Linked DNA regions of Mumia flava. The protein of the gene in region 1 interacts with the protein of each later gene in a pairwise test. Links are inferred from orthologs where the notes say so. Each region holds a gene or a part of one and is shown on either strand. Other genes may lie near its edges.

Region 1 (4,851 bases):
TCGCGGAGGCGCACCGGCGCGCGCAGCAGCGCCACGATGCGGTCCTCGACGCCTGGCTCGCGCGCCGCGACGGCGATCCCGACCGGCAGTCGACCCGCCTCGTGGACGACGTCCGCAGCCCGGGCACCGCGCGGTTCGTCGAGCGCGCCACACGCGCCGCGGACCTGCGCGGCCTCGCCCGACCCGATGCGTACGAGGCGGTGCTGCGCTACGACGAGGCGGTCGCCGAGCTCGAACGAGCCTGGCGTCGGCTCGAGGCCCGGGCCCGGCTCGCCGACGCGCCACAGGAGGCGCAGGCGTGGATGACGGAGCGTGTCGTGCCCTGGCTCGGCTCCAGCCGGTCGGCGTTCGCCACGTTCGTCCGCGCGGCGCGCGAGCACGTGCGCGAGCGCGGCTGACCCCACCGAAGAGGGCCTCCGCGATCACAGTGCCATCACGGCCCTTGTGAGCCACACCACCCTGTGGTACCGGAGATGGCGACCCTGTTGTCGGGGTCTACTCTTGTACGCGTATGCCCCGTGGGCGGCGACATCAGAGTGGACAACCCGGAAGAGGCGATCGAGGCCGTGGCCGAGAGCGACAGCGCCCTGCCAGACTTTGGCACCAACCAGTGGCTCGTCGAGGAGATGTACGAGCGCTACCGCAAGGATCCGTCGGCGGTCGACGCGTCGTGGAAGAAGCTGTTCGAGGGCGGTGAGATCCCGACCGGCTCGAACGGCAGCCGCTCCGCGCAGCCGAAGGCGGCGACGACGCCGAGCGAGCCGTCCGAGCCCGCCGCGCCGAAGCACGCCGCACGCGAGGCCGAGCCGCCGAAGGCCGACTCGAAGGCCGCCGCGCCGAAGGCCGAGTCGAAGCAGGCCGAGTCGAAGCCCGCCGCGCCGAAGGCCGAGTCGAAGCCCGCCTCGGACGCCAAGACCCCGACCCCGAAGGCCGCCGCGAAGTCGGAGCCGGCCAAGCCCGCCGGCGACGTCGAGCGGGTCGTGCTCCGCGGCGCCCCGGCCCGTACGGCCGCGAACATGGACGCCAGCCTGGCGGTGCCGACGGCCACCAGCGTGCGGTCGGTCCCGGTCAAGCTGCTGATCGACAACCGGATCGTGATCAACAACCACCTCGCCCGCGCACGCGGCGGCAAGGTGTCGTTCACCCACCTGATCGGGTACGCCCTGGTCAAGGCGCTGCGCGCGATGCCCGAGATGAACACGGGCTTCGAGGTCGCCGACGGCAAGCCCACCATGCTCAAGCCCGAGCACATCAACCTCGGTCTCGCGATCGACCTGCCGAAGCCGGACGGGACGCGCCAGCTGCTGGTTCCGTCGATCAAGCAGGCCGACACGATGAACTTCGCGCAGTTCTGGACGGCGTACGAGAACGTCGTCGACAAGGCGCGCAACAACAAGCTGACCGTCGCCGACTTCCAGGGCACCACGATCAGCCTCACCAACCCGGGCACGATCGGCACGAACCACTCGGTGCCGCGGCTGATGGCCGGGCAGGGCGCGATCATCGGCGTCGGCTCGATGGACTACCCGCCGGAGTTCCTCGGAGCCTCCGAGCACACGATCGCCAGCCAGGCGATCTCGAAGATGATGACGCTCACGTCGACGTACGACCACCGCGTGATCCAGGGCGCCCAGTCCGGCGACTTCCTGCGCCGCGTCAGCGATCTCCTGCTCGGCGGCGACGGCTTCTACGACGAGATCTTCGCCGCGCTGCGGATCCCGTACGAGCCGGTGCGCTGGGCACGCGACATCGCGGTCAGCCACGACGACCAGGTGCACCGGCAGGCGCGGGTGCTCGAGCTGATCCACGCGTTCCGCGTCCGCGGCCACCTGATGGCGGACACCAACCCGCTGGACCACTCCCCTCGCAGCCACCCCGACCTCGACATCTCCTCCCACGGCCTGACGCTGTGGGACCTCGAGCGCGAGTTCGCGACCGGGTCGTTCGGCGGTGACGAGAAGCGGTTCATGAAGCTGCGCGAGATCCTCGGCATCCTGCGCGACTCCTACGTCCGCACGGTCGGCATCGAGTACATGCACATCCAGGACCCCGACCAGCGGCTGTGGATCCAGGAGCGCGTGGAGCGGGCGCACACGAAGCCCCCGCGCACCGAGCAGCTGCGGATCCTGCACAAGCTCAACCAGGCCGAGGCGTTCGAGACGTTCCTGCAGACGAAGTTCGTCGGACAGAAGCGCTTCAGCCTCGAGGGCTCGGAGACGATGATCCCGCTGCTCGACGAGATCTGCGAGGCCGCGGCGGCCGACGGTCTCGAGGAGGTCTGCATCGGGATGGCGCACCGCGGGCGCCTGAACGTCCTCGTGAACATCGCGGGCAAGAACCCTGGCTACGTGTTCCGCGAGTTCGAGGGCAACATCGACCCGCGGACCGTCCAGGGCTCGGGTGACGTCAAGTACCACCTCGGCGTGGAGGGCGAGTTCACCGCGGCCAACGGCGACGCGATCAAGGTCTCCGTGGCCGCGAACCCGTCCCACCTCGAGGTCGTCGACCCGATCCTCGAGGGCATCACGCGGGCCAAGCAGGACCGGCTCAACCGCGGCGAGGAGTTCCCGATCCTGCCGCTGCTCGTCCACGGCGACGCCGCGTTCGCCGGCCAGGGCGTGGTCGCGGAGACCCTGAACCTCTCGCAGCTGCGCGGCTACCGCACCGGCGGCACCGTCCACGTGATCGTGAACAACCAGGTCGGCTTCACCACCTCGCCGTCGTCGTCGCGCTCCTCGACGTACGCGACCGACGTCGCGCGGATGGTCCAGGCACCGATCTTCCACGTGAACGGCGACGACCCCGAGGCGTGCATCCGGGTCGCGCAGCTCGCGTTCGAGTACCGCAAGGCGTTCAACCGCGACGTCGTGATCGACCTGATCTGCTACCGCAAGCGCGGCCACAACGAGGGCGACGACCCGAGCTTCACCCAGCCCCAGATGTACGACGTGATCGAGTCGAAGAAGTCGGTCCGCGTCCTCTACACCTCGGCGCTGGTCGGCCGCGGCGACATCACGGTGGACGAGGCCGAGGGCGCGCTGAAGGACTACCAGGACCAGCTCCAGCGGGTCTTCGCCGAGGCGAGCATGCCCGAGGAGTACCAGACCTCGCCCGAGTACCCGGCCAAGCCCGCGGGCGTCGTGGAGACGTCGACGACTCCGGAGGCTCTGAAGGCCGTCGCCGAGTCGTACACGAACGTCCCCGAGGCCTTCTCGGTGCATCCGAAGGTGCTCCCCCAGCTGCAGCGTCGCGCCGCGTCGATCACGGCCGGTCCGATCGACTGGGGCACGGGCGAGATCATCGCGTTCGGTTCGCTGCTGCTCGACGGCCGTCCGGTCCGGCTCGCGGGCCAGGACTCGCGCCGTGGGACGTTCTCGCAGCGCTTCGCGACGATCATCGATCGCCGGTGCGGTGCCGAGTGGACGCCGCTGCAGCACCTCGGCAGCGACCAGGGCACGTTCTACATCTACGACTCGCTGCTGTCCGAGTACGCCGCGCTCGGCTTCGAGTACGGCTACTCGGTGGCACGTCCCGAGGCGCTGACGCTGTGGGAGGCGCAGTTCGGTGACTTCGTGAACGGCGCCCAGTCGGTGATCGACGAGTACATCTCCGCCGGTGAGGCGAAGTGGGGCCAGAAGTCCGGCGTCGTGCTGCTCCTGCCGCACGGCTACGAGGGTCAAGGGCCGGACCACTCCTCGGCCCGGATCGAGCGCTTCCTGCAGCTCGGCGCGGAGGACGCGATCACGGTCGCGCAGCCGTCGACCCCGGCGTCGTACTTCCACCTCCTGCGACGCCAGGCGCTCGGCAGCGAGCACCGTCCGCTGGTCGTGTTCACGCCGAAGCAGCTCCTGCGGCTCAAGGCGGCGACGTCGATGCCCGAGGAGTTCACCGAGGGGACGTTCCGTCCCGTGCTGCCCGACCCGGCCGAGCTCGACCGCAACGCCGTCGAGCGGGTGATCCTCACCTCCGGCCGCGTCGCCTACGACCTGCTCGCTGCGCGGGCGAAGGCCGAGGAGGGGCTCTCGAAGACCGCGATCCTGCGGCTCGAGCAGCTCTACCCGCTCCCGCTGGACGAGGTCCGCCAGGAGCTGTCGAGCTACCCCAACGCCCAGGAGGTCCGCTGGGTCCAGGACGAGCCCGCGAACCAGGGCCCGTGGCCGTTCATGGCCCTCAACCTGGCGCCCGAGCTGGAGCTGCCGATGGTGCGGGTGTCGCGGGACGCGTCGGCGGCGCCGTCGGTGGGCAACCACAAGCGGCACGTCGAAGAGAACAAGACGCTGATGTCGCAGGCGTTCGCCTGAGTCGAGGGGCCGAGGGCCCGAGGAGTCGCGTGTACTTCACCGATCGTGGGATCGAGGAGCTCGCCGGCCGGCGAGGGGACGAGGAGGTCTCCCTCGCCTGGCTGGCCGAGCGCCTGACGGAGTTCGTCGACGTCCACCCCGAGTTCGAGGTGCCGGTCGAGCGCCTCGCGACCTGGCTCGCGCGACTCGACGACGAGGACGAGTAGCCGCTCCGCCCACGCCATCACCGCACGTGCCTGCGTCCGAACCACCTCCCGGTGTCGTACGCAGGCACGTCCGTCCCCGCCGTCCGAATGCAGGTGGTGGCGCGCGACGCAGCAACCCGCCGTACGGGCCTCCGACGCACAGTGCGGCGGATCCAGGGCGTGTGATGCCCTCGATCGGCCGCACTGATGCAGCCGCGCCCGCGCCAGCGCCAGCGCCAGCGCCAGCGCCAGCGCCAGCGTCGCCACGACGCACCGCACGTGCCTGCGATGGCAACCGCGAGCCGGTCGCGATGCAGGCATCTCCGTCCACCGCGGGAACGCCATCACCGACGTGCCTGCGTTCG
Region 2 (3,261 bases), on another replicon or contig:
GTGTGTGCGGACGACGAAGGAGACGAACGTGATGAGGCGGCGGATCGCCGGGCTGCTGCTCGTGCCGGCCCTGATGGTGCTCGCGGCATGCGGCGACGACGGCGGGGACGACGGCGGTGGTGGGACCAGCGCCGAGACCGCGGTGCTGCACACGAGCGCCGGTGACATCCCGCTCGAGCTGGATGCCGCTGCGGCGCCGGAGACGGTCGCGAACTTCGTCGGGCTGGCGACGGGGGAGAAGGAGTGGACCGACCCCGAGACCGGCGACACGATGACCGACGAGCCGTTCTACGACGGCACGACGTTCCACCGGGTGATCGCCGGGTTCATGATCCAGGGCGGCGACCCGCTCGGGGACGGCACCGGCGGCCCGGGCTACGCCATCGACGACGAGATCGACCCGGACCTGACCTTCGACCACCCGTACGTCCTGGCGATGGCGAACGCCGGACCGGACACCGGGGGCTCGCAGTTCTTCATCACGGTCGCCGAGACGCCGCACCTCGACGGCGGCTACACGATCTTCGGCGAGGTCACCGACCCGGAGGGCCAGGCGGTCGTCGACGCGATCGCCGAGGCTCCGACCGGCGAGGGGGACCGGCCGGCCGAGCCGGTCGTGATCGAGTCCGTGGAGGTCGGCGGCTGACCCGCCCGTACACTGGGTCCTCGTATGATCACCGTCTCCGACCTCGAGCTCCGCGTCGGTGCCCGCGTCCTGATGTCCGGGGCGTCCTTCCAGGTCGCTGACGGCGACAAGGTCGGTCTCGTCGGGCGCAACGGCGCGGGCAAGACCACCCTCACCAAGCTGCTGGCCGGCGAGGGCGGTGACCCGACCGCCGGCACGATCCAGCGCCGCGGCACCGTCGGCTACCTCCCGCAGGACCCGCGCAGCGGCGATCCCGCGATGGCGGCGCGCGACCGCATCCTGTCGGCGCGCGAGCTCGACCGGGTGTACGCGACGCTGCGGACCGCCGAGATCGAGATGGGATCGGACGACGACACGGTCCGCGACCGCGCGATGAAGCGGTACGCCCGCGCCGACGCCGAGCTGCACGCCGGGGGCGGTTACGCGGCCGCGTCCGAGGCGGCGACGATCGCCGCGAGCCTCGGCCTGCCCGACCGGGTGCTCGACCAGGAGCTCGGGACGCTCTCGGGCGGTCAGCGCCGGCGGATCGAGCTGGCCCGGATCCTGTTCCTCGGTGCCGACACGCTGCTGCTCGACGAGCCCACCAACCACCTGGACGCGGACTCGATCGTGTGGCTGCGCTCGTTCCTCCAGTCGTACAAGGGCGGAGTCGTCATCATCAGCCACGACGTGCTGCTGCTCGAGGACGTCGTGACCAAGGTGCTGCACCTGGACGCGAACCGCGCCGAGGTCGACGTCTACAACATGGGCTGGAACCGCTACCTCCAGCAGCGCGAGACCGACGAGCGGCGGCGCCGGCGCGAGCGGCAGAACGCCGAGCGCAAGGCGTCGGCCCTGCTCGCCCAGGCGGACAAGATGCGGGCGAAGGCGACCAAGGCCGTCGCGGCCCAGAACATGGCGCGACGTGCGGAGCGGATGCTCGCCGGCGTCGAGGGGGAGCGCAGCGTCGACAAGGTCGCCCGGATCGACTTCCCCACCCCGGCCGCAGCCGGCAAGACCCCGCTGATGGCAGAAGGGCTGTCCAAGTCCTACGGCTCGCTGGAGATCTTCACCGACGTCGACCTGGCGATCGACCGCGGGAGCCGGGTCGTGGTGCTCGGGCTCAACGGCGCGGGCAAGACCACCCTGCTGCGGATCCTCGGCGGGATCGACCAGCCCGACACCGGTGCGGTCGTCCCGGGGCACGGTCTCAAGGTCGGCTACTACGCCCAGGAGCACGAGACGCTGGATCTCGGGCGCACGGTGCTGGAGAACATGCAGGCGTCGGCGCCGTCGCTGACCGACACCCAGGCCCGCAGCGTGCTCGGTGCCTTCCTGTTCAGCGGCGACGACGCGCACAAGCCGACTGCGGTGCTGTCGGGCGGGGAGAAGACCCGGCTGGCGCTGGCGACGCTGATCGTCTCGGCCGCGAACGTGCTGCTGCTCGACGAGCCGACGAACAACCTGGACCCCGCCTCACGCGAGGAGGTCCTGGCAGCGATCCGGTCCTACCAGGGCGCGATCGTCCTCGTCACGCACGACGAGGGCGCGGTCGAGGCGCTCCAGCCCGACCGGGTCCTGCTGCTGCCCGACGGCGACGAGGACCTCTGGTCGGCGGACTACTCCGAGCTCGTCAGCCTCGCCTGACGCACCCGCCTCGCCTCGATGAGAGGGTAGGGCCATGACGAACGGACACGACGAACGCGTGTACCTGCTCACCGGCGCCACCGGTGGGCTCGGGTTCGCGACCGCCGAGGTGCTGGTCGCGCACGGTGCCCGGGTGGTGATCAGCGGACGGGACGCCGAACGGGTCGCGGACGCCGTCTCGGCGCTCGGCGCGGAGCAGGCCGAGGGCGTCGTCGCCGACAACGCCGACCCGCGGACGCCCCACGTGCTGATCGCGGCCGCTCGCGAGCGGTTCGGCCGGGTCGACGGGCTGCTGGTCAGCGTGGGAGGGCCGGCGGCCGGCCGGATCACCGAGATCGCCGACGAGGCCTGGCGGGAGTCGTTCGAGAGCGTCTTCCTCGGGGCCGTCCGGATCACCCGCGAAGTGGCGGCGGAGCTCGGTGACGGCGGCTCGATCGCTCTGGTGCTGTCGAACTCGGTCCGTGCGCCGATCGCCGGCCTCGGCGTCAGCAACGGGTTGCGACCGGGCCTCGCGATGGTCGCCAAGGACCTCGCCGACGAGCTCGGTCCGCGTGGGGTGCGGGTCAACGCCCTCCTGCCGGCGCGCATCGACACCGAACGGGTCCGCCACCTCGATGCACTCGGCGGGCAGCCGGACGAGGCGCGTGCCGCGGCCGAGGCCAAGATCCCGATGGGTCGATACGGCCGTCCCGAGGAGTTCGGACAGGCAGCGGCGTTCCTGCTGTCACCCGCCGCTTCGTACCTCACCGGCGTGATGCTCCCGGTCGACGGGGGAGCCACCCGCGCGCTCTGACGTCGCCGGCGGGCCTGCGCTCGGGCGCGGACCACGGGCGGTCGTACGGCCGGGTCGGGGGTGTGCCTCGGACCAGGCGAACCAGACGAAGCCCACCAGGGCGAGCAGCGCGAAGAACCACCACTGCAAGCCGTAGAAGAAGTGCGGTCCCTGGCCGAGGTCCGGGACGGTCGGCGTCAGCAGCGCGTCGTCGCCG

The links.
Region 2: the proteins of CLV56_RS03390 (region 1) and CLV56_RS15140 interact in binary tests that used the Escherichia coli proteins (3 or more experiments, as listed by UniProt). The link is inferred for Mumia flava from one-to-one orthologs.

What each region holds. Positions count from the first base shown.
Region 1 is NZ_PGEZ01000001.1:705,237-710,087, forward strand. Bases 231-4,501 are described here. They hold CLV56_RS03390 (multifunctional oxoglutarate decarboxylase/oxoglutarate dehydrogenase thiamine pyrophosphate-binding subunit/dihydrolipoyllysine-residue succinyltransferase subunit), read left to right. Parts: upstream 231-557; coding sequence 558-4,301; downstream 4,302-4,501. Other genes in these bases: CLV56_RS03385 (hypothetical protein), read left to right, coding at 231-398; CLV56_RS20790 (DUF6104 family protein), read left to right, coding at 4,331-4,501. Also shown: more of CLV56_RS03385, read left to right, coding at 1-230; more of CLV56_RS20790, read left to right, coding at 4,502-4,507. UniProt on the Escherichia coli protein: E1 component of the 2-oxoglutarate dehydrogenase (OGDH) complex which catalyzes the decarboxylation of 2-oxoglutarate, the first step in the conversion of 2-oxoglutarate to succinyl-CoA and CO(2).
Region 2 is NZ_PGEZ01000002.1:197,258-200,518, reverse strand. Bases 3-2,971 are described here. They hold CLV56_RS15140 (ABC-F family ATP-binding cassette domain-containing protein), read left to right. Parts: upstream 3-670; coding sequence 671-2,272; downstream 2,273-2,971. Other genes in these bases: CLV56_RS15135 (SDR family oxidoreductase), read left to right, coding at 2,307-2,971; CLV56_RS15145 (peptidylprolyl isomerase), read left to right, coding at 74-646. Also shown: more of CLV56_RS15135, read left to right, coding at 2,972-3,065; CLV56_RS15130 (SURF1 family cytochrome oxidase biogenesis protein), read right to left, coding at 2,997-3,261. UniProt on the Escherichia coli protein: Genetic data indicate it may be involved in ribosome assembly or function.